One region of the Arthrobacter sp. B0316-1-20 genome, then DNA from elsewhere that is predicted to be linked to it. Evidence: riboswitches for the same ligand, from Rfam matches in the RefSeq annotation. Region 1 holds a riboswitch; the other holds the start of a gene.
The links. Region 1 has a riboswitch for guanidine ahead of AC5RW2_RS05065 (DMT family transporter). Riboswitches for the same ligand answer to the same signal wherever they lie in the genome.

Region 1 (15,788 bases):
TATTTCGTGGCCGCCCAGGGCGTGCTGCTGGTCGGCATCCTCGGCGTCTTCCTGCACGGCACGCTGCAGCAGGCCAACGCCATGAAGAACGTGCTGGTCCTCGGCGTGAACATCATTGCGGCGATTTCCTACATGCTGTTCGCCTTCGACCGGATCGAGTGGCCGGTGGTGCTGGTGATCGCCATCAGTTCGCTCATCGGCGCGCTAATCGGATCCGCCGTGGGACGCCGGTTGAAACCGGTGGTGCTGCGCGGCGTGATTGTGACGCTGGGGCTGGTGGCGCTGGTCGTGCTGGTCAGGAACCTCTTCGCATGAACTTGGTCCGGCTGGATTCCGCCGACGACCCGCGGGTGGCTGACTACACCCAGTTAACCGACACCGCGCTGCGCCGCCGCCGGGAACCTGCCGAAGGGATGTACATCGCCGAAAGCTCCAAGGTGCTGCGCCGGGCCATTGCCGCCGGCCACATCCCGCGGTCCTTCTTCCTGACCGAGAAGTGGCTGGACGACCTGCGCGATGTGATCGCGCGCTTCCCGGAGGTTCCGGTGTTCGTCGGCGCGCCGGAGGTGCTGGAGGCGATCACCGGATTCCATCTGCACCGCGGAGCCATGGCCGCCATGCACCGGCCTGCGCCGCGGTCCGCGCAGGACGTGCTGGCCGGCGCCCGCCGGGTGGCAGTCTTGGAGGACATCGTGGACCACACCAACGTCGGCGCGATCTTCCGGTCCGCCGCCGCCATGGGCATGGACGCCGTGCTGCTCAGCCCGCAGTGCGCCGACCCGTTGTACCGGCGCAGCATTAGGGTCTCCATGGGCACCGTTTTCCAGATCCCCTGGGCCAGGCTCGAGGAATGGCCGGCAGGACTGGCCGTGCTGAGCAGCGAGGGATTTACGACGGCGGCGCTGGAACTTGCCGAGAACGCCATCACCTTGGACGAGCTGGAACGGCGCACCTTTGACAAGCTGGCCCTGGTGCTGGGCACCGAGGGTGCCGGCGTGCAGCCGCAAACGCTGGCACGCGTAAACCTGACCGTGATGATTCCGATGCGGGCCGGGGTCGATTCGCTCAATGTTGCCGCGGCCAGCGCCGTTGCTTTCTGGGCCTGCCGGCAGGACTAGGCTTCGGATCCCCCGTCACGCGGAAGCTACGTGTCGCTTCGACGCGGGCCCGGCGGATGCGGTAGAGTGGTGTGCTGGCCCTGATGGGGCTGCCCTCTTTCCATCCTTCTAGCCGCTGGCAAAATCCAGGGGCGTGTAGAAAAGGTACAACTATGAAGTCTGATATCCATCCGGCATACGCCCCGGTTGTTTTCCGCGACCTGGCCTCCGGCGTTTCCTTCCTGACCAAGTCCACCGCTACGTCCAAGAAGACGGTGGAGTGGGAAGACGGCAACAGCTACCCGCTGATCGAGGTTGAAATCTCCTCGGAGTCCCACCCGTTCTACACCGGCAAGCAGCGCATCATGGACAGCGCCGGCCGTGTGGAGCGCTTCAACGCACGCTTCAAGGGCTTCGGCGGCAAGAAGTAACTCTTCGCCCCCAGCCTTTCAGCAGAGCCTGCACCGCTTGGTGCGGGCTCTGCTGCTTAATACGGCCGTTAGGCAGAGCCCGCGGGCGGACGGCCGTTAGGCAGAGCCCGCGGGTGGGAGAGTCAGCCCGTGCATCCCTGGCTAAGCCGGTACTGCCGCTACGCTGCTGGCATGGCAAGCCCAGGCAGCAGTAGCACGGTCCCGTCGACGCGGCCTCGGGGGAGCGGTTCAGGAAGCCGGGCTTTCGCCGTGCTGAGCATGCTGCCCTTGTTGACGCTCCTGGCGACCGGCTGTGCCGCTGACCCACAGCAACTGCCTGATTCGATCACCTGCACCGCGCAGTACCGTCCGAACGTCGGCAGCAGCGCTGGAGAGGAGACCGCGCAACTCGTCCTGCCGCGGGTCGACGGTCCGACAGCCACCCGACAGGAACTGTCGACGGGCACATTCCGGCTGTCCGGAAGCTACATCGGGGATGCCCCCGACGGTCGGGCAGTCTCGCTATCCATCCGTAACGCCGAGGGCAAAATGATAGCCAGCGTGCTGTACCAACTGGCGGACGGGGAGTCCCTGGCATCCCGGTTCAGCGGTGGCCATGGGTTTACCGGGCTGCACTACATTCGGGACGGCGAAGCGGAATTGCAGCTGTACTGCACGGCGGGGGAGTAGGCGTCAGGGCCTCTCGCCGGTCCTGTCTCCCAATGCCGTCTTCCGAACCTGATCGGTGCGCCGACGCACGGCAGACGCCCAGACCCAGGTCACCCTCCGGTTCCCGGCATCCGTCCACGCGACCTCAACCGCGCGCGACGTCCAGCCGAATGCTTCACCCTGGACCAGTTCGGCCGACCCCGGGAAGCGGATCCACGCCCACACCGGTACCCCGGGCACCACGCGGGTCACCTGGCAATGCTCAAGATCCAGCTCCTCCGGCGTCAGCGACACCGGCTCCGCACGTCTGGCATAACGGGCAGCGATCTTCGCCAGTGCGTCCCGGTCCATCTGTTAAATGTAGAACGCATGTTCGAAATAAGCGACGCGCTGAACGGAAGATCTCCGGGTCTTTGCCCCGCCCAATGAGTCCACGGATCGCCTTGTATCGAGGGCTCGTGAATGCCAGGCTGCCGGCGGGCTTTGCGCCCGCCGGTACAGTTGGCCTTGGCCCATGCTGTGGAAAGGATGCGGATCTTCAAGCACCCATTTGAGGTCTCAACTAAGGGTTGAGTTACGGGACAGGCGCAGTGGGAATTACCTGCAGTCCCGCCCTATGCGATGAGGGCTACCGCCAAGACCATCGGTAGCGAGACCACCGACGCGATGGATGTAACCATCGTCAATGTCTTGAAGGTCCCCTGAGTCGACAGCCCGAGCAGCGACTTGAACATCCAGAAAAAATTGCTGTTGACCTGAAGCGCGAACATCGCACCCGAGGCGATGGCTAGGCCGATGACGAGCGGCGAGATGTTGATTGACCCGAGTACCGGACCGATGATCCCGGCGGCCGCGATGGCCGCTACCGATACCGATCCGATCGCCAAGTGCAGCACAGCGGCGATGACCCAGGCGAGCAGGATGCTCAGGATCACAGGCGCCGCTGCATCGGCAGTGAAGAGGTCGGCCAGGATCTTGTCCAGCCCGGTCTCCCCGATGACTGCGCCCAGGGACCCGCCGATGCCGGTGATGAGCAGGATTTCGCCGGTGGTGTGGAAGCCCTCACCCATGGCCGTGTCTGTACCCTTCGAACCCAAGGTGCGCCGGCACAGCGCGTAGGCACCGAGGAGGCCGACAAAGAGCGCTAAGTTGGCGTCACCGAGGAAGGTGATGAAGTCGTTGGAGAACCCGAACAGCTCCGCGAATGCACCGAAGGCAATCATGAGCAGCGGCACAAGAATGGGCAGCAGGCAGACGAACAGCGGGGGAGTTCTGGTGTCCTCTTCTACTAGTTCGGTGGTCTCCAGTTCGACCATTGCCTCATCGACCTCTTCGTCCCTGTCCGATTTCCAGTAGCGGCCGCGCAGGAGCCAGCGGAAGATCAACGTTGTTAGGATCGCGGTCAGCGGCCCGAGCACGAGGCCGTAGATCAGCCAAAGGCCTAATTGGATATCCAGCAGGCCCGCGATGGAGACGGCGGCCAGGCCCGGGATCACGAAGACGTAGCCGGCGAAGATCCCGGTCCCCAGCGCACCGGCCATGTGGGGCAAGCCTGTCCGGCCAATAAGTGGCCCGCTTGAGCGGGCAACCGGAGAGGCCAGCACGACCTGCACGTCCACGTAGATCGAGGGGAAGATCGTCGACATCGCAGCGGTCAGCGCGTACGGGAGCCGGCGTGCGCCGACACCGTTGACGAGCATCGTCACCATCTTCCCGAAGGCGCCGATCGCATGGAGCATCGCTCCAATGAGCACCCCGAAGCCGATAAGCAGGCCAACCTCGCCCATAATTTCGCCGAAGCCGGTGGCGATCGCCACGATGGTCGCCGTGAAACCGACACCGGTTGCGAGGCCAAGGTAGAGCGCGCCGATGATCAGCGAGATCACCGGGTCGACCTTGGCCTTGATGATGAGCACGATGATGACGACGATGGCTATGGCGGTATGAATGACGATCATGGCCTGCTCCTGCCTTTATGGAGTGGCAACGTCATTTAGTGCCGTAGCCACATCGACCCCCGCTCTGGTACGGCGCCGCCGCCGCAGCCGTCGACGATGAGCTTGGCGTCGGTATGAGTACGGGCACCGCAGGTCCCGGCAAAGATGCCCACCGGTTCTCAACGGGAACTCATTGATGCACCTCAATCCCGGGACCAAGTCCATAGTGGCAGGCCGGCCGTGTCAAGGCTCCGAAGGAAGTTATCCAGTTCCAAGGAGAAAACGCCTACCCGGGACTCCTGCGCGGAGTCAAGAAGGCGGCGCATATCCAGAACGCGCCGATGGACTCTTTGGGGGGGGAGGCCAGGAGGCGGAACCTAGCTGCTGCCGTGCGTACTGCCTGTAGTGCCGGCGGATATCACCGGTCCGTCTTGACAATCAACACGTCGCAGGGCGCATTGCGGGCCACGCTGTTCGCGACGCTGCCCAGCACACGGCCGAGGCCATTAAATCCGACGTTGCCCACAACCAGCAGCCCGGCCCCCACACGCGCCGCTTCCTCGACCAATGCCTCCTGCGGCTTCCCGCGAACGGCGACGGGGCGGATGCTCAGGTCGGGATGTTCCTCGCGCAGTTTGGACGCGACCAGTTCCGCCATTTTTTGCGCTTGCTTGGTGTCGTCAAGTATCCAGGTGTCATTGCCGATCTTGATGACCTCGGTATTTTCCTTGACATGGGCGCTGAGCACGGCGAGTTCGGCGTTGAGGCCCTCAGCGATGGCTGCCGCCCGCGAAGCCGCTTTGAACGCAGTGTTGCTGCCGTCGACTCCCACCATGACGATTTCTGACATTGTTGTTTCCTCCTCATTGCTTTGCTCTCGGCCACGGGCTGGCCCTGTCCAAAGGTAAATGTTTCGACGACGGCGGGTACCTTCTTGTCCCTGTCGACAACAGTAGATGTGGAAGTGGAAGTGGTTCCTACACATAGAAGCCACCGGTCCTGGGACCTCGAGCTCACCCATCGCCGCGGGTTGTAGCATTGAGTCCGAGCCCAGGGCCCTCGGGTAACCCCCACATTTCATAGGCCCGTCCCAGATGTGACGCAACCGCTACTATCGGCATTCCGAAAGCATGTCTGTGGCAAGCGGAAGTCTGATCAAACGACCGTTTACGGGGCAGACGCTCGGCGCCGCCAACCGCTGCGCCCGGCAGTGACCCGTCTGAACCCGCTCCCGCGACTGCGCCCCGAAACTCTCCGTCCAAGAGCCGACGTGTGCTGCGTAACAAATTTCAATGCTGCACCAAGAGTTAGACTACTTAGGCTTGGCTAACCTAAGCTCTTTGGGGGTTCCAACATCCCCTCCATGTCTGCAGAAAGAAGCTCCCCCTATGAAGCTCCGCAAGAACGCTCTGGTCGGCATCGCAGTAGCTGCGACCGCCGTCTTCGGCCTCGCAGCCTGTGGTTCGAACGCCGACACCGATTCCGCCGCGTCCGGCTCCGCCGCCGCAGGCGAAGGCATCACGGTTTACAACGCCCAGCATGAGAGCCTGACCAAGGAATGGGTCGACGCCTTTACCGCGGAGACCGGCATCAAGGTCACTGTTCGCCAGGGCTCGGACACCGAAATGTCCAACCAAATCATCCAGGAAGGCGACGCCTCGCCGGCCGATGTGTTCCTGACGGAGAACTCTCCCGCAATGACGCAGGTTGAGAACGCCGGCCTCTTCGCCGATGTCGACCAGGCCACCATCGACCAGGTCCCCGCGGAATTCCGTCCTTCCACCGGCAAGTGGACCGGCATCGCCGCCCGTTCCACGGTTCTGGTGTACGACAAGAACAAGATCAGCGAAGACAAACTGCCCAAGTCGATGCTGGACCTGGCCAACCCTGAGTGGAAGGGCAAGTGGGCTGCCTCGCCGACCGGCGCCGACTTCCAGGCCATCGTCTCCGCCCTGCTTGAACTCAAGGGTGAAGCCGCCACCGATGCATGGTTGGCCGGCATGAAGGAAAACTACAAGGCCTACAAGGGCAACAGCACCGCCATGAAGGCAGTCAATGCCGGTGAAGTCGACGCGGCGCTGATCTACCACTATTACTACTACGGGGATCAGGCCAAGACCGGCGAGAACTCCAACAACGTCACGCCGTACTACTTCAAGAACCAGGATCCGGGTGCCTTCATCTCGGTGTCCGGCGGCGGCGTGCTGAAGTCCTCCAAGAAGGCAGAAGACGCCCAGGCCTTCCTGAAGTTCATCACCGGTAAGCAGGGCCAGGAAATCCTGAAAAACGGCACCTCATTCGAATACGCCGTCGGCTCGCAGGTGGACTCCAACAAGGCTCTGGTTCCGATCAAGGACCTCGAGGCCCCTGCGGTGGACCCGGCCAAGCTGAACTCCACCCAGGTCACGGATCTGATGACCAAGGCAGGATTACTGTAGTTCTGTGACAACTGATCTATCGGCTCCCAGTACGCTTCGTACGGGAACCACGACGGCGGGTGAGGGCAAGCGCCTTCGCCCGCCTTTCGGCGTCTCCACGGTGTCCGTGCTGGCGGTCCTCATCGCGCTGTTTTCGCTCGTCCCGTTGGGTTACGTCGCCTACATGACGGTGGCAACCGGCTGGGACACCGCCGTCGAGCTCATCTTCCGTCCGCGCGTCGGCGAACTGCTGCTGAACACCGTCATGCTCACCGTCTTCACGGTCCCGCTGTGCCTGATCCTTGGCGCGGGCGGAGCCTGGCTGGTGGAGCGCACCACGCTGCGGGGGCACCGCTGGTGGGCGGTTGCGCTGGCCGCGCCACTGGCCATTCCGGCGTTCGTCAACAGCTACTCGTGGGTCTCGGCCGTTCCGTCCCTAGGGGGAATCTGGTCCGGCGTGCTCATCGCCACCTTGTCCTACTTCCCGTTGGTGTACATACCGGCGGCGGCAGCTTTGGGCCGTCTGGATCCGGCCATCGAGCAATCCGCGGCGTCACTCGGTCTGGGGCCGTGGGCTGTCTTTTTCCGCGTGGTACTCCCGCAGCTCCGCATCGCGCTCAGCGGCGGTGCTCTGCTGGTTTCCCTGCACCTCTTGGCGGAGTACGGCGCCTTCGCGATGATCCGCTTCGATACCTTCACGACGGCGATCATGGTCCAGTTCCAATCGACGTTCAACGGCACCGCCGGCAACATGCTGGCCAGTGTGCTGGTGTTCCTGTGCCTCATTCTGCTGCTGGCTGAGGTGAAGAGCCGGGGCAACGCGCGCTACGCCCGAATCGGCTCGGGCGCGCCGGCCAAGGCGACCCGGTTGGCCCTTCGCCACTACCAATTGCCCTCGCAGCTCGCGCTGGCCGCTGTCACGGTGCTGGCCTTCGGACTGCCCGTCTGGTTCGTGTTGCGGTGGATCATCGCGGGCGGATCGGAGGTCTGGGCTGCGGACGAATTCCTGCCCGCGCTGCTGCAGACGCTGATGTACGGCGCCGTCGGGGCTGCCGTCACCACGGTGGTGGCCTTCCCCATGGCGTATTTGGCGGTGCGGCGACCCAGCGGGTTCAGCAAGTTCCTGGAACTTTCCAACTACGTGACCAGCTCGCTTCCGGGCATCGTCGTGGGCCTGGCATTCGTCACGGTTAGCATCCGGGCGGTCCCGGGGATTTATCAAACGGCGGGTGTGCTGGTCGCCGCCTATGTGCTTCTCTTTCTTCCCCGGGCGCTGGTGAACCTCCGCTCGGGGCTGGCACAGGCACCCAAGGAACTTGACGAAGCAGCGCAGTCCCTCGGCAAGGCGCCGCTGACGTCTTTCGTGCGAGTGACGCTGCGGCTCACCGCACCGGCTGCTGCCGGGGGCGCCGCTCTGGTATTCCTTGCCATCGTCAACGAACTGACGGCCACGCTGCTCCTTTCGCCGAACGGGACCCGGACTCTTGCCACGGAGTTCTGGAGCAAGAGCAGCGAGATCGACTACACCGGCGCGGCACCCTACGCGCTGCTGATGATCCTGCTCTCAGCACCGATGACCTACCTGCTCTTCCAACAGTCCAAGAAAGTGGCCGGACAGTGACCGAACAATCCCCTTCCCGGCTCCCGGCACCGCGTGTAGCGGCCTCCGTGGCGCCAACCACGAACACGCATCTGGAGATCTCCGACGTCACCAAAAACTTCGGCTCCCAGTCGGTGCTCAAGGGCGTCGATCTTTCTGTAGCCAAAGGCGGAACCACGGCGATCGTGGGTCCTTCGGGGTCAGGCAAGACCACGCTGCTGCGGCTGATTGCCGGCTTTGAACATCCGGACACCGGCTGCATCAGTCTCAGCGGCTCACCGGTTGCCGGGGACGGTGTCTGGATTCCCGCACACAAGCGGCATGTCGGTTACGTCGCGCAGGACGGGGCGCTCTTTCCGCATCTGACCGTGGGACAGAACATCGCTTTCGGTCTCAACGCCGGAAAAAAGCTCGACGGCGGCCGACGGGCCGTGGACGCAAGGGTCAAGGAACTGCTCGAGATGGTGTCCCTGGACGCCGCGATGGCGAAACGGCGACCACACCAATTGTCCGGCGGCCAGCAACAGCGCGTTGCCTTGGCGCGCGCACTGGCCCGGAAGCCCGAACTGATGCTTTTGGATGAGCCGTTCTCGGCACTGGACGCCGGACTCCGGGTGGCCACCCGCCGCGCCGTCGCCAAGGTGCTCAGTGAAGCCGGCGTAACCACCATCTTGGTGACCCACGACCAAGCCGAAGCGCTCTCCTTTGCGGATCAGGTGGCGATCATGCGCGGCGGGAGGCTGGCGCAGATCGGCAACCCCTTCGTGGTCTACACGCGGCCGGCCGACCGCGCCACGGCCGAGTTCCTGGGCGACGCGGTGATCCTGGATGCATGGATGGAGGGTTCCCTGGCCACCTGCTCGCTGGGCGGAGTCCCGGTCCGCCGGCCGCCGGCGCAGGGCAAGGTCCAGCTCATGCTCCGCCCGGAGCAGATCCGCATCGCGCCGGACGGCCCTATCCGAGGCGTCGTCGTGGACACCGATTACTTCGGTCCGGAAACCACTGTCCGGATTAAGCTGGCCGAGAGTAATGCGGCCCATCGCGCCGCGTCCGGCAACGGGCACCGGTACCCGGGCGGCGGCGAGGTGATCACCATCCGGCACTGGAACGCTTCCATCACCAAGCCTGGGACAGAGCTCTGCCTGCGGGTGGTCGGCGAAGGCGTGGCCTTCCCGCAGGACGGTCCGTGACGGGTGGCACTTCCCGTGCATCCGCAGATCGAACAGTGCAGGTCCTGGACAGCAGACCGGATTGGTCGTGCCGATACGATGGGGCATGGCAAAGAATGAGCAGCGGAGACGACTGCTCGCCGACGCAGGCTTGGCCGTTCTCGCTCGCGACGGTGCGCGCGGATTAACGCACCGCGCGGTCGACGAAGCAGCAGGCGTCCCGGTCGGGACCGCCTCGAATTATTTCCGCAGCCGCGATGGCTTGATCGCCGGCCTCGTCCACCGCATGGGCGAGCGGCTGGTTCCCGATCCGAAGGACCTCGAACGCCTCGCGGCCGCACCGCCAAGCCGCGAGCTGTTCGCCGACTACCTGCGCGCAATGCTGCGCCGGCTTACTGCGGAACGGGAGGTCACGCTCGCGCTGTTCGAGCTCCGGCTGGAAGGCTCCCGCCGCCCAGCCGTTGCAGCAGTTTTGGCGGAATGGCGCAAGGCAGCCTTCGAGGGCGACGTCGCGCTCCACGCCGCGGCCGGGCTTCCCGGCGGTCGTCGGGAGGTCGCGCTCTTTTACTATGCGGTGGAAGGCTTTCTGCTCGACCGCCTCACCACTGAGCTGGACCCTGACTCGTCCACCGACGATGTCATCGACGCCCTCGTTGCCGGGCTGCTGGGCAGCGATGATCGGTCGCGGTGACGTGATAGCGCGCAGTCTGCCGACTACAGTGGGCACACAGCGAGGAGATGGCGAATGGACAATGAACCGATACCGGCCGAGGCCGGCGACCCCGGCCCTTTCTACCACGGTACGAAAGCTGATTTGGCGCCGGGCGACCTGCTGGAGCCGGGCTTCAGCTCGAACTATGGGGAGCGGACGAAGGCGAACTTCGTCTACCTCACCGCCACCTTGGACGCTGCGACGTGGGGAGCCGAACTCGGAGTAGGGGAGGGCCCGGGAAGAATCTACCGGGTGGAACCCACCGGCCCGTTTGAAAACGACCCGAACCTGACAGACCAGCGCTTCCCGGGCAACCCCACACGGTCCTACCGCACCAGGGAACCGCTGCGCATCATCGAAGAGGTCATCGGGTGGGAACCGCATCCGCCCGAGGCACTGCAGAACATGCGAAACCATCTCGAAGAACTCAAGCGGCAAGGCGTCGAAGCCATCAACGAGTGATCCTCCACCCGATCCTCCACGCAACCCGAACCCGACCGGCGCGCTGGTGAGGCCCGCCACCAAAGCTGCGCATCGACGTCGTGCTTTGCTAGTTTTGGAATCAAGACCTCATTCTTAGGTCTCCGGACGACGGTTCAGTACCCGGTGCGCGACAAGACTGGCCAGAGGATTTCAATCGTGGAATGGGTCATTCTCATCCTGTCCGGTGTCCTGGAAGCTGTGTGGGCCACGGCACTGGGCGCATCCAAGAACTTCCGCCGGCTGTGGCCGTCCATCGTTTTTGTGGTGGCCATGGCGTTGAGCATGGCCGGCCTGGCCTACGCCATGACCGCCATCCCGGTGGGAACCGCCTATGCGGTGTGGGTTGGCATCGGTGCAGTGCTGACGGCCGCCGTGGCCATGGTCATCGGGGCCGAGAAAGCCTCCCTGATCCGGGTCCTTCTGCTGTTGGGCATCATCGGTTGCGTGGTCGGCCTCAAGGCGATCGGCTAACGGGGGGCTCACCATGCATTGGATTGTTTTGTTGGTCAGCGCCGTTTTGGAAGCAGTGTGGGCCACTGCGTTGAGCCTGTCGGAGGGCTTTAGCCAGCCGCTGCCTACGGTCGTGTTCTTCGTGGCCGTGACCCTGAGCATGTTGGGTTTGGGCTATGCCATGCGCGGTATCTCCCTGGGTACCGCCTACGCTGTCTGGACCGGAACGGGGGCGGCGCTCACCGTAGGCTACTCCATGCTATTTGGCGGAGAGCCGGCGAGTGTGCTCAAGCTGCTGTTCGTTGCGGGCATCATCGGCTGCGTCATCGGGCTCAAGCTGGTTGACGGCCAGAGCGACAAGAAGGGCGCCAAGAAGGCATGAAACAGCGCCGGCAGGTAATGGAGGTTGGGGGGAGTCTCTCCACTACCCGCCGGCGCTTGGACCGGGCACGTCCGGCCCCTCTTTTTCACTCGCACCGTGATGAGGTGTCTTTGACACTACCGGAAGCGTCTGGGCACAGCCCCGGCAACAGCTGGGAGAATGCTGGGTAGGTTGTCGAGCGGGCAGCGCGAGCGGAGGCCCGACGCCGGCAGGGCCAACGTCCGGTGGGGCCCGGCGCCGTGATAAGACTGTGGTGGCCTTCAACCACCGCCAGCCGAACCGACGGCGGCAACCTGGCCGACCTGAGCAAGGAGAGCGTGAATGTCCGACCATCGCCACGGAGAGTACAAGGTCCAGGGCGGCAAGCTTGTTGTTGTCGATTTTGACGTGATGGACCACAAGATCGTCCATCCGTCGGTCAGCGGGGACTTCTTCCTGGAACCCGACGAAGCCCTGGCCGACATCAACACGGCGCTGGACGGCATGAGCACTGAAAGCAGCCACGCCCACTATGCTGCAGCCATCACTGCGGCGTTGCGGCCCGACGCCCAGATGTTTGGCTTTTCCGCAGATGCCATTGCCGTTGCCGTGCGCCGGGCCCTGAACAAGGCCACCGGGTGGCTGGACCACAAGTGGCAGGTTATTCCGCCCACTCCGCTGCCCACGCACATGCATGTGGCGATGGACGAGGTGCTGACCCGCCAAGTGGGCGCCGGGAAACGGCCGCCGACGCTGCGGTTCTGGGAGTGGGAGACGCCCTCGGTGGTGATCGGCAGCTTCCAGTCGGTGCGGAACGAGGTGGATCCGGATGGAGCCGAACGCCACGGCATCACCGTGGTGCGCCGAATCAGCGGCGGCGGGGCGATGTTCATGGAGCGGGGGAACGCCATCACCTACTCGCTGTACCTCCCGCAGACCCTGGTGGACGGGCAGAGCTTTGAAGCCTCCTACGCGTACCTCGATGCATGGGTCATGGCTTCGCTGGAAAAGGTGGGCATCAAGGCGTTCTACCAGCCGCTCAACGACATTGCGACGCCGGAGGGCAAGATCGGCGGCGCTGCACAGAAGCGGTTGGCCAATGGCGGAATGCTCCATCATGTGACGATGTCCTACGACATCGACGCGGACAAGATGACCGACGTGCTGCGGATCGGCAAGGAGAAAATTTCCGACAAGGGCATTACCAGCGCCAAGAAGCGCGTTGATCCGCTGCGGCGGCAGACCGGCCTGAGCCGGGAAGAGATCATCGACGTGATGATCCGGACGTTCAAGGACCGCTATGCCGCCGCTGACAGCGGCTTCTCCGACGAGGAGCTGGCCATGGCCCGCGAACTCGTGGACACCAAGTTCAGCAAGGACGAGTGGCTGCACCGCGTGCCATAGCGGGCGGCCGGTGGCGGGTGGCCGTTGGCCCTGCCCGTCTTCGGCCGGTAGTGCCCGCCCATCTGCGTGGTTATCGCGCCTTCTTGGCCAGAAGTGCGTGCGCCACAGTGGGGGAAGCGACTGATTGAACGCATGCATAACCCAGGGCCGGTGCATCGAGATCCTCGAAGAGCCGCTCGCCGCCGCCCAGCAGGACCGGAACGATGGCCAGATGCAATTCGTCCACCAGACCGGCGCGCAGGTACTGATTGACCGTGGCCGCTCCGCCGCCGAGCCGGACGTCCTGCCCGTTGGCAGCGGCGGTGGCTTGCCGCAGCGCGGATTCGATCCCGTCGTCGACGAAATGGAAGACGGTCCCGCCGGCCATGCTGATCGGCGGTTGTGCGTGGTGGGTCAGCACGAAGACCGGGTGGTGGAAGGGTGGGTCATCGCCCCACCAGCCCTTCCACTCCGAGGACTCCTGGTCGCGGCGAGCCGGTGCGAACATGTTCCGACCCATGATGGTGGCTCCGATCCCGCGCTCGCCGGCGAGCAGAAAGTCGTTGTCAGGGCCTGTTGAACCGCCGCTTTCACCGATCATCCGTTTGCCGGCCTCGGTCTGGAACATCCACTCGTGCAGCTGTTCGCCGCCCACACCCAACGGGTTTTCCAGGGACTGGTGGCGACCGGCGGCATAGCCGTCCAGGGAAACAGCAAAATTGTGGACACGCAGCTTGGGCATTGATCCTCCTGCCACCAAAGCCCGGAAAACCAAGCCAGACCGGGTCCTGCGGAAGTTGTCAGTGTAGTGCAACGCAGGGGTGCGGGGAACTGACCGGCCTTCAGCCGGCGGTTTAGCTCGGGCCCTCCGTGGTGCTGCCCACCTGCTGGGCGCGGAGGGCGCGGATCAAGTGGTCGCGCTGTTCGATGACGATGCGGCGCAGCGCGGCCGGTGCATCGCGGTTGCCGTCCAGCCAGGCGTCGGTGCGGACGACTGCGGGGTGCTCGGCAGGTGCCTGGCCTTCGGCCAGATCCTGTCCGCCGGGGTAGAGCCCGCGGACCAGTCGGGCCGCGATCTCAATGCTCTTGGACGACCAGATCCGGACGAGTTCCGCGAAGTAGGGGTCCACGTACTCGTCGAGCAGGTCAGGTGGCCCCTGGCAGAACCCGTCGATCGTGGCGTCCAGGAGCTGGTTGGATAGCGAATCGGTATGCACGGCCGTGCGCCACGCTTCCGCCTTCACCTCGGGTACCGGCCGGGCCGTCAAAGCAGCCAAGTGGCCTGCTCGTGCGGCAACGGTGCGGTCACCTTCCAGGGCCGCATCGAGTTCAGCCACGCCAGCGTGGCCGGTGGCGGCCAGCGCCTGCCAGAACCGCCACCGCAGATCCGTGTCCACGGCGAGGCCGGCAACAGCCAGGTTGCCCAGCACTAGATCGCGCAGGAACGGGGCCTGGCTATCCTCAGTACGGGCCACCGCGGCCAGCGATCTTGCCCAGGTCAGTTGCTGGTCGCTGCCCGGATCCGCAGATTCGACCTGCCGCCGTGCAGCAGCGACGAACGCTGTCGCCAGTGCCGGGCGGCGGGCTGCCGGTGCGTACCGGTCCATGGCTGTTTTGGCGCAGTCCAAAACCACCTGCAGCACACTGTTCTCGGTTTCGGCGGGGGCGAACCGCTGCACGGCCTCCACATACTCTGCGGCCGGGAGCAGCCCGTCGCGCGTCATGTTCCAGAGGCTGGACCAGCAGAGCGCGCGGGCCAGCGGATCGATCAGTTGGTCCAGCGAAGACAGCACCGTCTGCAGTGAGCGCTGGTCGAACACCACCTTGGCGTAGGTCAGGTCGTCGTCGTTGATCAGCAGCAGTGCGGGCAGTTCCCGGCCGAGCAGTTCCGGAAGGTCCGTGCGCGGACCGGCCACGTCCAGTTCCAGTTGGTCGGTGCGGAGCATCCGGCCGGACGGATCGGGGTTGTAGAACCCCAGCCGCAGGCGGTGCGGGCGGTGCGCCGCTTCGTCCGTCACCGGATCCACCGCGTCCTGGACGATGGCCGCAGCGGTGATCGCCGCGCCGTCGTGCTTAAGATCCAGTGCCAGGGTGGAGATGCCGGCAGTCTGCAGCCACTGGTGCGCCCAGTGCTCCATGTCCCGGCCGGAGGCCGCGCTCAGGGCGGTGAGGAAGTCGGCCAGCGAGGTGTTGCCGTAGGCGTGCTCGCGGAAATAGCGGCGCGAGGCACCGATGAACGAGTCGAAGCCGGCATAGGCCACCAGCTGTTTGAGCACCGAGGCGCCCTTGGCGTAGGTGATGCCGTCGAAGTTCTGTTTGGCGGCTTCCAGGTCGCGGATGTCGGCGACGATGGGGTGGGTGGTGGGCAATTGGTCCTGCACATACGCCCAGCCCTTGCGCCGGTTGGCGAAGGTGATCCACGCGTTGCTCCACCGCGTGGCCTCGGCCGAGGCGAGAGCACCCATGTAGTCGGCGAACGATTCCTTCAGCCAGAGGTCGTCCCACCACTTCATGGTGACCAGGTCACCGAACCACATGTGCGCCATCTCGTGCAGGATGGTGTTGGCCCGTGCCTGGTATTGCGCATCAGTGGCACGGGAGGAGAAAACGTAGGCCTCGGTGAAGGTGACCAGGCCGGGATTCTCCATCGCGCCGAGGTTGTACTCGGGGACGAAGGCCTGCTCGTACTTGCCGAACGGGTACGGGTAGTCGAAGAGGACGTGGAAGAAATCGAGCCCGGCCTTGGTGACGGCGAAGATCTGCTCCGGGTCGAAGGAGCCGGCCAGCGAGGCACGGCAGTAGGCGCCCAGCGGCACCTGCAGTTCACCGCCGTCGGGCAGCGTGCGCTGCCAGTTGTCCGTGGCCACATGGTACGGGCCGGCCAGCACGGTGGTGATGTAGGTGGAGATGCGTTGGGTCGGGTGGAAGCGGCGGACCGAGTGCCCGGGCGTGGAAGCCAGCGGCTCGGTCGAGGCCACCGCGGCGTTCGAGGCGACGGTCCAGCCGTCGGGCGCGGCGATATGGAAGGAGAAAGAGGCCTTCAGATCGGGCTGTTCGAAGTTGGCGAAGACCCGCCGGGCGTCGGCCGGCTCGTACTGGG
Region 2 (15,788 bases), on a different contig from region 1:
AACGGCACCAAAGTGCCGGTGACGCCGTCCTCGACCACCTCCGGAATGCCGCCGGTGGCGCTGGCCACCACCGGGGCACCGCAGGCCATGGCTTCAAGGTTCACGATGCCCAGCGGTTCGTAGATCGACGGGCACGCGAAGACGGTGGCATGGCTGAGCACCTGGATCAGTTCCGGCCGCGGGAGCATCCGCTCGATCACCACGACGCCGTCGCGCGTCCCGCGCAGCCCGGCCACCAGGGCATTCACCGCGGCCGCCAGTTCAGGGGTGTCGGCGGCTCCGGCACACAGCACCAGCTGCACTTCCGGCGGCAGCAACGACGCTGCACGCAGCAGGTACGGCACGCCCTTCTGCCGGGTAATCCGTCCCACGAAGACCACGCTGGGCCGGTCCGGGTCGATTCCCAAGGCGCGCACCGCGTCGTCGTCGTAATCCGGTTTCCATTCCTGCACGTCCACGCCGTTGTGGACCACGTGCACCCGGTCCGGATTCACGTCGGGGTAGCTGCGCAGAATGTCCCTGCGCATTCCCGCGGAAACGGCCACGACGGCGGCGGCCGCCTCGTAGGCGGTGCGCTCCGCCCAGGACGAGAGCCGATAGCCCCCACCCAACTGCTCCGCCTTCCACGGGCGCAACGGCTCCAGCGAATGCGCGCTGAGCACGTGCGGCACATCGTGCAGCAGCGACCCCAAATGCCCGGCCATATTGGCATACCAGGTGTGGGAATGAATCAGGTCCGCACCGGCGAAGCCGTCCAGCATCTCAAGGTCGACGCCGAGGGTCTGCACCGCGGCATTGGCTTTCCGCAGTCCGGCCGGGACCCCGTAGCTGCGCACCCTTGCGCCATAGAAGTCAGACGGCCGGTCGGCCCCGAAGGCATGCACGTGCAGATCCACTCTGCCGGCCAGCACCCGGCTGAGCTCGGCCACGTGTACGCCGGCTCCGCCGTAGATTTCCGGCGGGAATTCTTTTGTCACAATGTCTACACGCACGACACCTAACGTAGTGCACGCCCGGCCCTTCCTCTACTGTGTGTTGACAAGGGGGACGTGTGTCGGTCCGGCACTGGACCGCGAATGCGATGGGATGGACGATGCCACAGAAGAAGGTTTTGGCCGTTGTGCTAGCCGGCGGCGAGGGAAAGCGCCTGATGCCGCTCACAGCCGACCGGGCCAAACCGGCCGTGCCCTTTGCGGGCAGCTACCGGCTGATCGATTTCGCGTTGTCCAACCTGGTCAATTCCGGATACCGGGAGATCGTGGTGCTGACGCAGTACAAATCGCACAGCCTGGACCGGCACATTTCGGAAACCTGGCGCATGGCCTCCCAGTTGGGCAACTATGTTGCCTCGGTACCGGCGCAGCAACGGCGGGGCAAGAGCTGGTTCCTGGGCAGCGCCAATGCCATCTACCAGTCCCTGAACCTGATCCATGACGCCCGGCCGGACATCGTGGTGGTGGTCGGCGCGGACCACGTCTACCGGATGGACTTCTCCCAGATGGTGGAGGAGCACATAGCGTCCGGCGCGGCCGCCAGTGTGGCCGCGGTGCGCCAGCCGCTCTCGCTGGCCAATCAGTTTGGCGTGATCGAGTCCGAGCCCGATGCGCCCACCAAGATCCGCGCCTTCGTGGAGAAGCCCGCGACCACTCCCGGCCTGGCGGATGACCCGGACAGTTTCCTGGCGTCCATGGGAAACTACGTCTTCAACACTGACGCACTGCTGCAGGCCCTGGAAGCCGACGCCGAGCGGCTGGACACCAACCACGACATGGGCGGCGACATCATCCCCTATTTCGTGGAACGCGGCGAAGCAGCCGTCTACGATTTCACCGCGAACGACATTCCCGGCTCCACCGGGGCCGACCAGCAGTACTGGCGCGACGTCGGCACGCTGGATTCCTACTACGAGGCCCACATGGACCTGATCAGCCCGCTGCCCGCCTTCAATCTCTACAACCTGCGGTGGCCGATCTATACGCGCCAGTCGGTTTCTCCCCCGGCCAAGCTGGTGCGCGGAGTCAGCGGCACCGCCGGCACGGCGCACGACTCCCTCCTGTCCCAGGGCGTGGTGGTTTCGGGAGCAGAAGTCACCGAGTCGGTGCTCTCCACCGACGTCTTCGTCGCCGAAGGCGCCCAGATCCACGGGAGCGTGCTGTTGGACAAGGTGACGGTGGGTGAGGGAGCCGTGGTCCGGAGGGCGATAGTGGACAAGAACGTCCGCATCCCGGCCGGCGCCACCATCGGCGTCGATCCGGAACTGGACCGCGCGCGGGGCTTCACGGTCACCGAGTCCGGGCTGACCGTCCTGAGCAAGGACCAGAAGGTCATCCTCGGCCCTACGGCGAGCGCCGAGCACAAGGCGGCTTCTTTGTAGCAGCGGGGACAAGTTCATGGCCTTGTCCCCCCGCCCACCCTCTCTGTTGAAGGGAGGGTGCCGATTGCGCCCGGACCGCGGACCGCAGGCGGTACGGTAGCGAAGTGCCTCAACCTCAGTCACCGCAGTCCCGCCCTGCCCGGCCCGGTCCGCCGGCCGGGCCGCAGGATCCGGGGCGGCGCGCCACACCTTGGCTGCTCCGCATCGGTCCGGGGCTGCTCTTTGCAGCGGCCGCAGTAGTTGCCGCCCACGGCCTGCACTGGCTCGCGCCGGCCGTCCCGGTGATGAGCTTCGCCGTGGTCCTGGGGATCCTGGCGGCGAACCTGCCGCTTACTGCTTCGTGGACGCGTGGAGCGGCGCTTCCCGGGCTGGCTTTCTGCGGGCGGATGTTGATGCGTGCAGGGATTGTGCTGCTGGGTGCCCGGTTGGCGCTCTCGGACCTGGCCGAGCTGGGCTGGTTCGCCCTGGTGCTGGTGGTTCTGGTGCTGCTGCTGGCGTTCGGCGGAACCTACCTGCTGGCGCGCTGGCATCGTTTGCCCGGCGACCAGCCCGTGCTGCTGGCCGCCGGATTCTCCATCTGCGGGGCCTCGGCCATCGGCGCCGTCGCCGCGGCCCGGGGCAGCCGGAGCCAGGACACGCTGATGCCCGTCGCCCTGGTGACGCTGTGCGGCACGCTGGCCATCGGCGTCCTGCCGGCCGTCATGGCGGTCACCGGCATGACCCCGGAAGTGTTCGGCTTCTGGGCCGGGGCCTCCGTGCACGACGTCGGACAGGTGGTCGCCACCGCCCAGAGTGCCGGCACGGCGGCCCTGACCATCGCCGTCGTCGTCAAGCTCGCCCGCGTGGTGATGCTGGCACCCGTCACGGCCGCCGCGGCCTTGCACAGCCGGCGGAGGGCCAAGGCCGGAGCCGTCCACGCGGACGGGACCGCCGGGCCCGGCAAGCAGCCGCCGTTGGTGCCGCTCTTCGTGCTCGGTTTCCTCGCCCTGATGATGCTGCGCAGCGCGGGGTGGTTGCCGCAGCCGGTCCTGGACAGCATGGCGTCCGTGCAGGAACTATTGCTGGCCGCAGCACTGTTCGGGCTGGGCGCTGCCGTCCGCCTGCGGGAACTGCTCCGCTCCTCGCTGCCGGCCGTCTCCACGGCCCTGCTCTCCTGGCTGCTGATTGCCGGACTGGGGATCGGCGCAGCCTGGCTGGCGATGGGCGGACGCTAAGGGGCCGCGACCGGGCCCGCACATGGTTAAATGGGCCGGATGACGAACCAGAACCTCAGCCGCGACGAAGCGGCCGCACGGTCACGCATCCTGCAGGTGGAGCGCTATGAGGTCTCGCTGGACCTGCGCAACGCCGAGGACCCCGACGCGCCGGGTTTCGTCTCCAGCACCGTCATCACCTTCAGTTGCAGCGAACCGGGCGCCACGGTGTTTGCCGACTTCATCCACGGCGGCGTCCACTCCGTCACGCTCAACGGCCGGCCCCTGGACCTCGACGACGTGGTGGACGGTTCCCGGATCACGCTGCCCGGCCTCGAGGCCGAGAACCAGGCCACGATCACGGGCACCGCTCTGTACAGCAGCAGCGGCGAAGGGCTCCACCGGTTCGTTGATCCGGTGGACGCGCGAACGTACCTCTACACCCAATACGAACCGGCCGACGCGCGCCGCGTCTTCGCCAATTTCGAGCAGCCGGACCTGAAGGCCAGCTTCAGCTTCCACGTCGCCGCCCCCGCCCACTGGCTGGTGGCCTCGAACGCCGCGGTGGCCGTGACCGAGCCGATGGGCTCCACGCCCGGCTACTCCGTGCGCCGCTTCGAGCCGACGCCACGCATCTCCACCTACATCACCACCGTCCTGGCCGGGCCCTACCACGCGGCCACGGACACCTGGCAGGGCACCCTGCCCGACGGCGGACAACTGAGTGTGCCGCTTGGCGCCTACTGCCGGGCCTCGCTGGCCGACTCCTTCGATCCGGAGCAGATCTTCGCCGTCACCAAGGCCGGCCTGGATTTTTTCCACGAACTCTTCGACTACCCCTACCCGTTCGGCAAGTACGAGCAGGCGTTCGTGCCCGAATACAACCTGGGCGCCATGGAGAACCCCGGCCTGGTCACCTTCACCGAGGCCTACGTGTTCTCCTCCCGGGCCACCGACGCCCAGTACCAGGCCCGCGCCAACACCATCCTGCACGAGATGGCGCACATGTGGTTCGGCGACCTGGTCACCATGAAGTGGTGGGACGACCTCTGGCTGAAGGAATCGTTCGCCGACTACATGGGGTCCCTGGCGTCCGCCGAGGCTACGCAATGGACCAACGCCTGGATCACCTTCGCCAACCGGCGCAAGGGGTGGGCGTACGTGCAGGACCAGCTGCCCACCACCCACCCCATCGTCGCCGACATCCCTGACCTGGAAGCGGCCAAGCAGAACTTCGACGGCATCACGTATGCCAAGGGCGCCTCGGTGCTCAAACAGCTGGTGGCCTATGCCGGTTTCGACTCCTTCGTCGGCGCCTCGCGCCGGTATTTCCGCGAACATGCCTACGGCAATACCTCGCTGGCCGATTTCCTCACCGCTCTCAGCGCGGCTTCCGGCCGGGACATGGAGCAGTGGGCGCGGCAGTGGCTGCAGACCGCCGGCATCTCCACCCTGGGCGTGGACCTCGAGTACGACGGCGGTGCGATCGCCTCCGCGGCCGTCGTCCAGGAGGCGGTGGATCCGGTGACGCAGGAGCCGTCCTTCCGGCCGCACCGGTTGCGGCTGGGCCTGTACAACCCGGACGCCTCCGGCCGGTTGGTCCGCACGGACCAGCTGGAGCTGGACGTGGCGGGCCCGCGGACCGAGGTTCCGGAACTGGCGGGCCGCGAGGTTCCCGCCCTGCTGCTGCTCAACGACGAGGACTTGAGCTACGCCAAGGTCGTCTTCGACGCCCGCTCCCTGGAGACGGTGCTTTCCGGCCTGGACAAGGTCACCGATCCGCTGGCTCGCGCCCTGTGCTGGTCGACCCTGTGGGACATGGCCCGCGACGGGCGCCTCCCCGCCGCCGACTACGTGGAGGCTGTGCAGCGGTTCGCGCCGGCAGAAACCGAGAACAGCGTGCTGCAGGTGGTCCTGGACTGCGCCAAGACGGCGATGGACCGCTACGCGCCGGCGGAACTCCGGACAGGCCTGCGGGAAGCCTTTCTGGCCGCCGCCCGCCGGGAGGCGGAAGCGGCGGAGCCGGGCAGCGACCGGCAGCTGACCTGGGCGCGGTCGCTGGCGGCGGTCGCGCGCGCCGATGACGGCCAGGCGCCTTTCCTGCGCGGCCTGCTGGACAAGACCACGGTGCTGGAGGGGCTGAAGCTGGACACCGATTTACGCTGGCGTTTCTGGCAGGCGCTGGCGGCCACCGGCCACGCCTCGGCGGCGGAGCTGGATGCGGCCCTGGAAGCCGACCGCAACGCGGCGGCTCGTGCCGGCCACCTGGCCGCGATGACGGCACGGCCCGTTCCGGAGGTGAAGGCCGAGGCCTGGCACACCGCGGTGCATACCGATTCGCTGTCCAACGAGCTGCTGGACGCCACCATCGATGGTTTCTGCCAGGGCCCGCCCGGGCTTCACGCCGGGTATGTGGAACCGTACTTTGAGGAACTCGATCGAATCTGGTCGGTGAAGAGCATCGAGATAGCGGGCAGGCTGGTTCGGGGGCTCTACCCCATCACACAGGACCTGGTCTCCGGACAGGCACCTGCTGAACACCCCGTCGTCGTACGCACCGATGTCTGGCTCGACAGCCACGCCGGGGTGCCGGCCGCGCTGCGCCGCATCGTCATTGAACAGCGCGACCATCTGCTCCGGGCACTGCGCGCGCAGCAGGCCGGCGCCCGGGGCTGAGCGCAGGGCGGCCGAGCGGACGACGGCTGCGGACGGCGGGCGAGCGGCTGCAGGTGTATCGGCGGCCTTTGGCGCGCCGGTAGCCGCTGCACGGTTCCCTGCGCAGCCTCCGTGGAATAGGCTGTCGTCTTCCAGGGACCCGGCCCCTTGGACGCCGGGGTTCAGGAGCAGGAGGATTCGTGCCGAGACTGCGAGTGCACAATTTTTCCGTATCGCTCGACGGCTACGCAGCCGGCCCGAACCAGAGCGTTGAGGACCCGTTGGGAGTGGGCGGCGAACAGCTGCACGAGTGGGTGTTCCGGACCGCGGCCGGCAAGCGGATGGGCGGCGAGGGCGGGGGTTCCACCGGGCTGGACAACGACTTTGTCGAGGCCGGGCAGGAGGGCATCGGGGCCACCATCATGGGCCGGAACATGTTCGGGCCGGTGCGCGGTGAGTGGCCCTCCGTGGAGTGGCGGGGCTGGTGGGGCGAAGACCCGCCGTTCCATCATCCGGTCTTCGTGCTGACGAACTACCCGCGGCCGCCCATCACCATGGCCGGCGGAACCGTCTTCCACTTTGTCGACGACGGGATCGAGTCCGCCCTGCACCAGGCCTTCGACTCCGCCGCCGGGCAGGACGTCCGGCTCGGCGGCGGCGCATCTGCAGTCCGTCAATACGTGCGAGCGCGGCTCGTGGACGAACTGCACCTGGCCATGGTGCCCGTTCTGCTCGGCTCCGGCGAGCGCGTGTTCGAGGATCTGGACGCCGCGGCTCTCGGCTACGAATGCGTCGAATTCGCCGCCTCGCCGGCCGCGGCTCACGCCCGCCTGGTCAGGAGCAGGGACCGGTAGCCCGGCCGCTTTGGCTACCGCCGCTCACGCTACGGTACGCGGTGCAGCCATTCTTCCGTGCCGAACTTGGTCTCCACGAGTTCCCGGGCCATGGCCAGCTCTTCCTCGGAAAAACCGCTGTCCTCGGCGGCATAGCGGTCCTTGAAGGTTCGGATCATCACGTCGATGATTTCCTCGCGGGTCAGGCCGGTCTGCCGGCGCAGCGGATCCACCCGCTTCTTGGCGCTGGCGATGCCCTTGTCGGAAATTTTTTCCTTGCCGATCCGAAGGACATCGGTCATCTTGTCCGCGTCGATGTCGTAGGACATGGTCACGTGGTGCAGCATCCCGCCATTGGCCAACCGCTTCTGCGCCGCGCCGCCGATCTTGCCCTCCGGCGTGGCGATGTCGTTGAGCGGCTGGTAGAACGCCTTGATGCCCACCTTCTCCAGCGACGCCATGACCCAGGCGTCGAGGTACGCGTAGGACGCTTCAAAGCTCTGCCCGTCCACCAGCGTCTGCGGCAGGTACAGCGAGTAGGTAATCGCGTTACCGCGTTCCATGAACATGGCGCCGCCGCCGCTGATCCGGCGCACCACGGTGATGCCGTGGCGTTCCACCCCGTCCGGGTCCACTTCGTTGCGGACCGATTGGAAGCTGCCGATCACCACCGACGGCGCCTCCCATTCCCAGAACCTCAGCGTCGGCGGGCGCTTCCCGGCCCCCACCTGGCGGGTCAGGACCTCGTCCATCGCGACGTGCAGGTGCGTCGGCAGCGGGGTGGGTGGAATAACCTGCCAGTGATGGTCAAGCCAACCGGTGGCCTTGTTGAGCGCGCGGCGCACGGCCACGGCAACCGCATCGGCCGAGAAGCCAAACATTTGCGCGTCCGGCCGCAGCGCGGCGTTAATCGCGCTGGCATAGTGGCCGTGGGGGCTTTCGATGCTCATCCCGTCAAGCGCTGCGTTGATGTCCGCCAGTGCTTCATCCGGTTCCAAAAAGAAGTCGCCGCTGACGGACGGCCGGGTGATCTGTCCGTCCGCCACCTCGAAGTCCACGACCACGAGCTTGCCGCCCTGGACCTTGTACTCTCCATGGCGGTGGTCGGTCATGTGCGCTCCTTGGCAGTCTTCGGGCTATCGTGGCGGGGACGGTACCGGCAGCCAGGCGGCTGCGGTCGACGGTTTTCCCAGTCTAATCAAGGCCCGCGGACAGCCCGTCCGCGCGGGACTCAGGTTCCTCCCAGCTGCTGCCGGGGCTGTGCCCAGAACCCCCTCGTAGTGTCATAGACACCTCATCACGGTGCGAGTGAAAGAGGGGCCGGACGTGCCCGGTCCAAGCGCCGGCGGGTATTGGAGTAACTCCCCCAACCTCTCCACTACCCGCCGGCGCTTTTTCATGCCTTCTTCCCGTCGCCCGTATCGGCAAGCTTCAGCCCGATCACGCAGCCGATGATCCCGGCAACGAAGAGCAGTTTGAGCACGCTCGCGGGTTCTCCGCCGAACAGCATGGCGTAGCCGACGGTCAATGCTGCCCCGGCGCCGGTCCACACTGCATACGCCGTACCAATGGGGATGCCGCGCATGGCATAGCCCAGACCCACCATGCTCAGGGTCAGGGCCACGAAGAACACCACGGCGGGCCCCGTGCGGCTCAGTCCGTCCGACATCCCCAGCGCTGTTGCCCACACGGCTTCCAGGACGGCACTGATCAACAAAACAGTCCAATGCATGCCAGCCCCCTTAACCGATCGCCTTGAGGCCGACGACGCAGCCGATGATGCCCAGCAGCAGGAGTACGCGTATCAAGGTCGCCTTCTCGGCGCCGGTGACCATGGCAACCGCCGCGGTCAGCACCGCACCGATGCCGACCCAGACCGCATAGGCGGTCCCCACCGGTATGGCAGTCATGGCGTAGGCCAGGCCGGCCATGCTCAGGGCCATGGATACTACGAAAATGACGGTGGGCCAGAGCCGGCGGAAATTCTTTGATGCGCCCAGCGCCGTGGCCCAGACGGCTTCCAGGACGCCGGACAGAACAAGTATCAGCCATTCCATGTGTGATTCCTTTGGCCAGTCTTGTCGCACACCGGGTACTGAACCGTCGTCCGGAGACCCAAGGAACAGGTCTTGGACTTGAAAATAGCAAAGTACGACGCCGGTGCGCAGCTTTGGTGGCCAACCTCACCAGCCTGTGGCCTGGCCCCGGTCGTTGATGGCCCTCTAATCGTTTGTTGCTTTCCTGCGTTTCGCCAGGTGCCACGCAGCTCGAAGGGCCGATACAACTGCCATCACGAAGCCGAGCGCGCCTAGCCCGAGGAAAACCAGAACGAAACCGATCCTGAGAGGGGCAGGAGCCAGTCCTTGATCGGCCTCGCTGATTCCCCCGAAACCAATCCACGTAAACAAGGCCAACACGAGGCCAAGGAACACCATGGAGATGCCGGATGCGAAGGCTGCCGCAACGGGGATTTTTTTCATGAACTGCCCGCCCCTTTCGCTGCGTTTTAGGTGCATGCTGCGGACTCCTTGGGACATTGAACGGACGGCCACTCCTCGAACTATCGAATGATACGTCCTGTGGGGATACCCTGATCAGAAAAGCCTGGGCGCTGGAAGGCCGAAATTGGAAGAGGGCAATGCGTAGAACATTCAAGATCGCGGTTGCCTTAGTAATCGGCATGATCCTGGTCAGCGCCGGGTTATTCTTCATTGGATATCCGAAATGGGGAGGATATGCCATCGAGGGTTTGATGCTCATCGCCGTGGTGGTATTTGTAGCCCGGCTTGCGCTTGGAGGTAAAAAGAGCATGTCTCAACCGATGGCGGAGCCCGGAGAGACGCTCAACGATCTATACCTGGGCGCCACCTACACAGGCCCAAGACTCCTCGCCCCTCCCCGAGGAACGCCTGCAGAGTTGGTCATCGATGATGATGAGCGGTTGCAGTTCCTTGAGGCTGTCAAGAACGCAGACGAACGCTCACCACGTGACGTCCCTGGGGAACCGCACCGCCCCTAGGCTTTCCCGCAGCGCGTTCCCGGGAATTCCAATAACCAGCGCTCAGCCAAGCGAAACCACTTTCCTACTCGCCCTGCCTCGTTTTATCGATAGTTGGATTTGGGCCTGCATCACTCCACCATTCCGTCTGCGTAGTCGATGAGCTCCGGATCTTCGACGTGGGAAACGAAGGCCTGCCGCACAAAGGCAGGCCTTTTGTATGGCAGGATAATTCCCAGGCAATCGCACTGAATCCGTGCGTGACTGTTGCCGGACATATTTGGGGGAATACTTGCGCAAGACTCCGGGCCGAATGCTGGCCTCCATCCTTACCGCCGGAGCCCTGCTGCTTGGCGGGTTCACGTCCGCAGCCCCGGCTGAGGCCCTCGGGCCGAAAGCCACGGGGCCGAACGCCTCCTCGGTGCTGAACACCCTGCCGGTCAAGGGCAAGGCCGCCAAGACCGGCTATTCCCGGGACAAGTTCGGACCCTCATGGAAGGACACCGATCGCAACGGCTGTGATACCCGGAACGATATCCTCAAGCGCGACCTCACCAGGGACAGGTTTAAGCCCGGCACGAATAACTGCGTCATCGCTTCCGGGACCCTGAAGGATCCCTACACCGGCAAGACCATCAGCTACGTCCGCGGCGGCAACAAGGTCGACATCGACCACGTCGTGGCTCTGGGCCAGGCCTGGGTGTCCGGTGCCCAGAAGCTCTCCAGCGCCCAGCGCACCGCGCTGGCCAACGACCCGCTGAACCTGCTGGCCGTGGATTCCTCCGCGAATCGGGCCAAGGGCGACCGCGAGGCCAGTGCGTGGCTGCCCAAGAACAAGTCCTTCCGTTGTCCCCTCGTCGCCACCCAAATCGCGGTCAAGAAGAAGTACGCCCTGTCGGTCACTCCCGCAGAGAAGGCCGCTATGAAGCGGGTCCTCACCTCCTGCCCCGGGCAGAAGACGGTGAAGGTCACCGCCATCAAGCCGGCCAGCAAGGCAACGCCGACGAAGGCCGCCAAGCCCTCCACTGCATTGGAGGTCTCCCCCGGTGCTTTCTGCGCCTCGTCTATGAAGGGCAAGCGGGGCATCGGCAAGACCAATGGCAAGACCTACACCTGCAAGGCGTCCTCCACGGACAGCCGCCTCCGGTGGCGGGCCTGAACGGGGTTCAGGAGGAAAGGAAGCGCACGACGCGTGCGGGTGAACCTACAACGATGGAATTTTTGGGCACGTCCTTCGTAACTACGGAGGCAGCCGCCACGACAGCATTTTCGCCAATGGTCACGCCGGGCAGGATGGTGGCGTTCGATCCGATCCAGACATTGCGGTTGATGACGATGGGAGCCGGGTGCATGTCCCCGCGGCGGCTCGGCGCAAGGTCGTGGTTGAGTGTGGCCAAAACGGAGTTGTGCCCGATAAGACAGTCGTCACCAATCACCACGCCGCCCTGGTCCTGAAATTTGCAGCCTGAGTTGATGAAAATCCTCTTCCCGAGCGTGATGTTCTTCCCAAAGTCGGCGTAGAAAGGCGGGAAAACCGTCACGGATTCGTCAATCGGCTTGCCGGTCAGCTGAGTCAACAGCTCCCTCACCCGCGCAGGTTCCTGGTAGGCGCCATTAAGCTCGCCGGTAATACGCAGCGCATCCTGGCTGACCCGGTGCATGACGGCATGGAACGGCGAGCCCCCCGTGATGGTTTGGCGGGCGTTCAGGGCTTCAAGGAGATCTTCGAGTTCCATGGTGTCCTTCATGTTCATCCCGGAAGAGCTCGCCCAGACGTGGCCATGCATCCAGCGTATGTTGCAGCCGGCAGATGGCGACACCTCTCGGGGCATTACAATCCCCGGATTCGAAGGAACGCCGCGGCCTACAGCAGATCACTCGCCAGAGTCGTGTGCACATGCCGCTGTTGGTGGTGCTAACGAACCACCCACACATTGCGGCGAAAGCTGCCAACCATACGCCCATACCGTCCTAACGGGTGCGGTTATTGACTCTGTCCCTGTACCGTCCCGACCTGTTTCGGGGCCTACAGGCACAGCTCTGCCCTCCACCTCCCGAGCCTTCTAATGCGGTGTCCGATTCTCCAGAAACGTTCCTAAGCCCAGGCGCTCATGGAGAGACAGACAAACCCTACGGGCAGTACCCCAGACAGGGGACCACGACGGCAGGGGCTGGCAAATGCGTAGATGATTTTGGAAGGTTGTTCCGCTGGCGCTGCGCAACCCCAGCAGAAGTTAGAGGCCGAGGACAAGCGGGTTCCCGGCGGAGCCGCTTAGTTGATGTGCGGGGTGATGAGAGGCATGACATAGAGGGGTAGGACAAGGTTCACCAGGAGGCCGACGAAGCCGGTGGCGCCGATGCCGACAGCGGCACCCGACAGTGCCGGCCCGTTGCGCTGCCGCAAGCACATGGCCCGATGATGACCGCCGCAAGATCCAGGGCAATAACGACGCCCAAGCCGATGTACATCACGGTGAAGATGTTGTCGTAGTCCTCATGGTCGAGAGCCTATGCTGCCGGGCCTGCAGCCGTTGGAGGATGGCGTCACAGGCTCGACCCGCGTGGCACAAGTCGCCCCTACTCGGGGGCGCTGCGCTAGGCATCACATGGCTTAGCCATGGCCACTCCGCTGGAGCTATGCGGCCAAACCATGCATGCTGTGCGTCCGACCGGACCACCTCATGCCAATGACACTGTTGAGCGAACACTCGGAAGGAACGCGACGGACGACATCGCCCGAGTGGTCTTGCTAATTCCTGAGATGCCGATGAACATCACTGCGTGGGCTGTGCTGAAGGGCCTCCCAATCGGCCAGACGCAGTCAGTGAAGCCGTTCGGGGTCAGGCTCGATGGCCAGCCCGTGCACCGGTATCCCGGAACAACTTCCTACCCTTCGGCTGTGAGGCTGGCGCGAGCTTGAAGCCCTGTCCTAGCGAAGCTGTAGCTCGCACTCCCTGCCCGTCGGTATTCCGTCCAAGGTGAACCGTATCCTGAGGCTTCGTGCTGCTTCCGGGGGGTTGGGGAGATAAACCCAGGAGGCATCCCATTCGGTTCCGTCCCCGGCCACCTGCCCCTGTACGCACCGATACTCGGTGCCGCGGCCGTCATCCAAGAGCGCATTCACCCGTTCCAAGACCGGTACTCCAGGCATTGTGGGAGAAGGGCCCGCAGCTTCCATGCCCTGAGCCTTCATTCGCCTGATCCACGCGTCCCGTGTGTCTAGGAAGAGCACATCACGCCGCTGTGTCTCTTCGCCCCGGACGCCCGCCAGCCTGAGCCGTATACCCTTGCCACCCTCCGGGTGCTGAGGGCCGGGTGGCACATCGGTGTCGAGTTCGATGCCTCCAAAGCGCACATCAATACCGTCGCTGGTGGCAATGACGAGGTCGGCTGGGGCAAACACGATCGATGTCATAGCCCCCAGCATAGGAAAGTTCCCCCACGCGACGTATGGCCAGTGCAGAGGACCGACGAACTCCCTCTGACCGCCCCAGCGCAAACACCAAACTTTTGGAGCCACCGTCTGGGTGTTGGCCTATCCGGGCAAGAGTCGATTCCGATGTCTCCGGGCAAGAGTCGATTCCGATGTCGAGCATGCGACCAGGGCCTATCACCGGTGCGAGCATCCAGAGACTCTGGCTAGCCGCGCCGCCGTCTGAAATTAACCCGCACGGCCTCTCCAGGTGCGACGATGATCGAATGCAGAACAGGGCCGACTTGCTCCTTGAGGGACCGCGCGGGCGACGCCTATGCCTCGAGCTGGCGAAGGCGCTCAGCCCGGACGTCAGAACGGCCGCATCCAGGCTGGCATACGAACTCGATTCTGGAAGGGGCTCCTCAACAGTCCTGCTGACCGCCGGTCAAGGTGTTGCTCTCCCTCCTGCATCACCGAAAGAGTTTGCGGCAGCGATTGCTTCCCTGGATCCGGGTGCCCTGAAGGGTGTACTCATTCAATCGGCGCTGCAACTAGCCGTGGCGTCGGCCAGGTACTGGCAGGAGCCGGAGGGTGAAGACGTGCTCGCCGGGCAGCCCGACGTCGTCGGCGCCCTCTACCCCGTGGCCGAACAGGTCATGGATTCGTCGACGGGGCGGCAATGGGGTCTGCCTCGCCGGATCGAGCAGTGGGCAATTGACTGGCGATCGGCGGAGGATCCGTCGCCGCTGCCCAAAGACCCCCAGCGAACCTTGGCTGAGTGGGGACGTGGAGAGCGAGCCGAAGAAGCTCGGGCTGCGAAAGACCGGCCCGATGACCCCGGGGCACCTTGGTCCGGCACGTGGTGGTCTATCCCGCAGGGGTTGCTCCAGACCGTCGGGCAGATTCCGTCAGGGTTGGACCTCGTCGAAGACAGCCTTGGCGGGGAAGATGCCACCACCATCCCGGTCCGTGGAGTGGGGCGAACCTATGAGATCCGCACGGGGGATGACTGGATCCGCCTGTGCCGCGCCTTCCCCCTGGAGGTTACCGCCTCCCGCCGGCACGACTGGTACCGCACTACCGGACGGACCGGCCGATGGGTGATTCCCGACTGGGCACAAGTTGCGCAGGAATGGGATGCCGTCCACCTGACTGTTGTCGCATATCTCAACGGCGCCACGCGCCCGCTCCGGATTGATTCAGCCACGGCAAGTGTCGTCGCCGGGTGGAACCCCGATACCACGATCTGGCTCACCGACGTCGCACGCGAATGGGAAGGGCCCCGGCAAACGTGGCATCGTACGCCGCAGGGCGGCTGCTGGTCTCCGGGGTCACCGCAGACCGAGCCATGAACCAGCTGGCGCAGCACGGACTGAGCTGCGCCTCTTTGGTCACGCGATCAGCTCCCGCCCGGCAACCTACCCGTCGGCGGCGCAGAACAGCTGCAGTTCAGCGTCTCCGTCACGGATGTAGTGCAGCCCTGTGAACCCGTGTCCCCCGGCGAAGCGGGACTGCAGGGAGGCGCCGTCCTCCAGCTGGTACAGCATGGTCGCCAGCGCTTTGCCGGACTCGTCGGTAATGGCCAGCGAGACGGCGCGGCCGTCCGGGGCCTCCCCCGTGTAGCTTCCGGACAGCCGGAACGAGCCGGCGATCAACTGCTGCCGGTCCCCCGTCGTGCCGTCGACCCTGGGCAGGACCAACTGGCCGGCCTCTTCTCCGGCGCTGCCGCCAAAGTCCGGACGGTACTGCGTGGTGCAGGTGATTTCAGCCGGCAGTTGCTGTTGCCCTGCTGCGCATGCCGTGAGCAGAAGGGCGGAAACGGCCAGCGTGACCGGGCCCCCGATCGCCCGCGGGCGGCGATGGTCCCGGTGCCGCCCAGTGCGGACCGCTTCACGGTGTGGAGTTGGTGCCATGCCAGCAGCCTAACGTCGCGGCCGGCAGGGGACGCCAGGAGCCGGTGCACGACGCGCCAGGCCGCCGGGCCACAAACCCGAGCCAATAGGCCGCCGCATTAAACGGCGAAGCCCGCACCGGGCGGTGCGGGCTTCGCTGAAGACTTGCGGGGAGAAGTGTTACTTCTTGCCGCCGAAGCCCTTGAAGCGTGCGTTGAAGCGCTCCACGCGGCCGGCGCTGTCCATGATGCGCTGCTTGCCGGTGTAGAACGGGTGGGACTCCGAGGAGATTTCAACCTCGATCAGCGGGTAGCTGTTGCCGTCTTCCCACTCCACCGTCCGCTTGGACGTCGCGGTGGACTTGGTCAGGAAGGAAACGCCGGAGGCCAGGTCGCGGAACACAACCGGGGCGTATGCCGGATGGATAT

Region 2: it holds a riboswitch for guanidine, as region 1 does, so the genes downstream of both, AC5RW2_RS21265 (DMT family transporter) here and AC5RW2_RS05065 (DMT family transporter) in region 1, are expected to answer to the same signal.

Annotation. Positions count from the first base shown of each region.
Region 1 is NZ_JBNHHC010000002.1:451,693-467,480, reverse strand. Features, by position in the region: gene AC5RW2_RS05125 (sulfite exporter TauE/SafE family protein) at 1-315, shown strand, start outside; gene AC5RW2_RS05120 (TrmH family RNA methyltransferase) at 312-1,118, shown strand; gene AC5RW2_RS05115 (type B 50S ribosomal protein L31) at 1,271-1,528, shown strand; gene AC5RW2_RS05110 (hypothetical protein) at 1,796-2,197, shown strand; gene AC5RW2_RS05105 (hypothetical protein) at 2,201-2,527, opposite strand; gene AC5RW2_RS05100 (GntP family permease) at 2,791-4,134, opposite strand; gene AC5RW2_RS05095 (universal stress protein) at 4,532-4,963, opposite strand; gene AC5RW2_RS05090 (iron ABC transporter substrate-binding protein) at 5,502-6,551, shown strand; gene AC5RW2_RS05085 (ABC transporter permease) at 6,556-8,151, shown strand; gene AC5RW2_RS05080 (ABC transporter ATP-binding protein) at 8,199-9,320, shown strand; gene AC5RW2_RS05075 (TetR/AcrR family transcriptional regulator) at 9,406-9,990, shown strand; gene arr (NAD(+)--rifampin ADP-ribosyltransferase) at 10,045-10,473, shown strand; guanidine-III (ykkC-III) riboswitch at 10,574-10,639, shown strand; gene AC5RW2_RS05065 (DMT family transporter) at 10,651-10,965, shown strand; gene AC5RW2_RS05060 (DMT family transporter) at 10,979-11,326, shown strand; gene lplAB (lipoate-protein ligase LplAB) at 11,648-12,709, shown strand; gene AC5RW2_RS05050 (dihydrofolate reductase family protein) at 12,780-13,430, opposite strand; gene pepN (aminopeptidase N) at 13,543-15,788, opposite strand, start outside.
Region 2 is NZ_JBNHHC010000013.1:93,011-108,798, forward strand. Features, by position in the region: gene glgA (glycogen synthase) at 1-992, opposite strand, end outside; gene glgC (glucose-1-phosphate adenylyltransferase) at 1,082-2,374, shown strand; gene AC5RW2_RS21240 (YeiH family protein) at 2,479-3,588, shown strand; gene pepN (aminopeptidase N) at 3,628-6,243, shown strand; gene AC5RW2_RS21250 (dihydrofolate reductase family protein) at 6,423-7,076, shown strand; gene lplAB (lipoate-protein ligase LplAB) at 7,106-8,167, opposite strand; gene AC5RW2_RS21260 (DMT family transporter) at 8,452-8,787, opposite strand; gene AC5RW2_RS21265 (DMT family transporter) at 8,798-9,112, opposite strand; guanidine-III (ykkC-III) riboswitch at 9,123-9,188, opposite strand; gene AC5RW2_RS21270 (hypothetical protein) at 9,278-9,571, opposite strand; gene AC5RW2_RS21275 (hypothetical protein) at 9,694-10,074, shown strand; gene AC5RW2_RS21280 (HNH endonuclease family protein) at 10,367-11,212, shown strand; gene AC5RW2_RS21285 (DapH/DapD/GlmU-related protein) at 11,220-11,789, opposite strand; gene AC5RW2_RS21290 (hypothetical protein) at 12,326-12,463, opposite strand; gene AC5RW2_RS21295 (hypothetical protein) at 12,983-13,468, opposite strand; gene AC5RW2_RS21300 (hypothetical protein) at 14,026-14,820, shown strand; gene AC5RW2_RS21305 (hypothetical protein) at 14,887-15,381, opposite strand; gene AC5RW2_RS21310 (type B 50S ribosomal protein L31) at 15,541-15,788, opposite strand, start outside.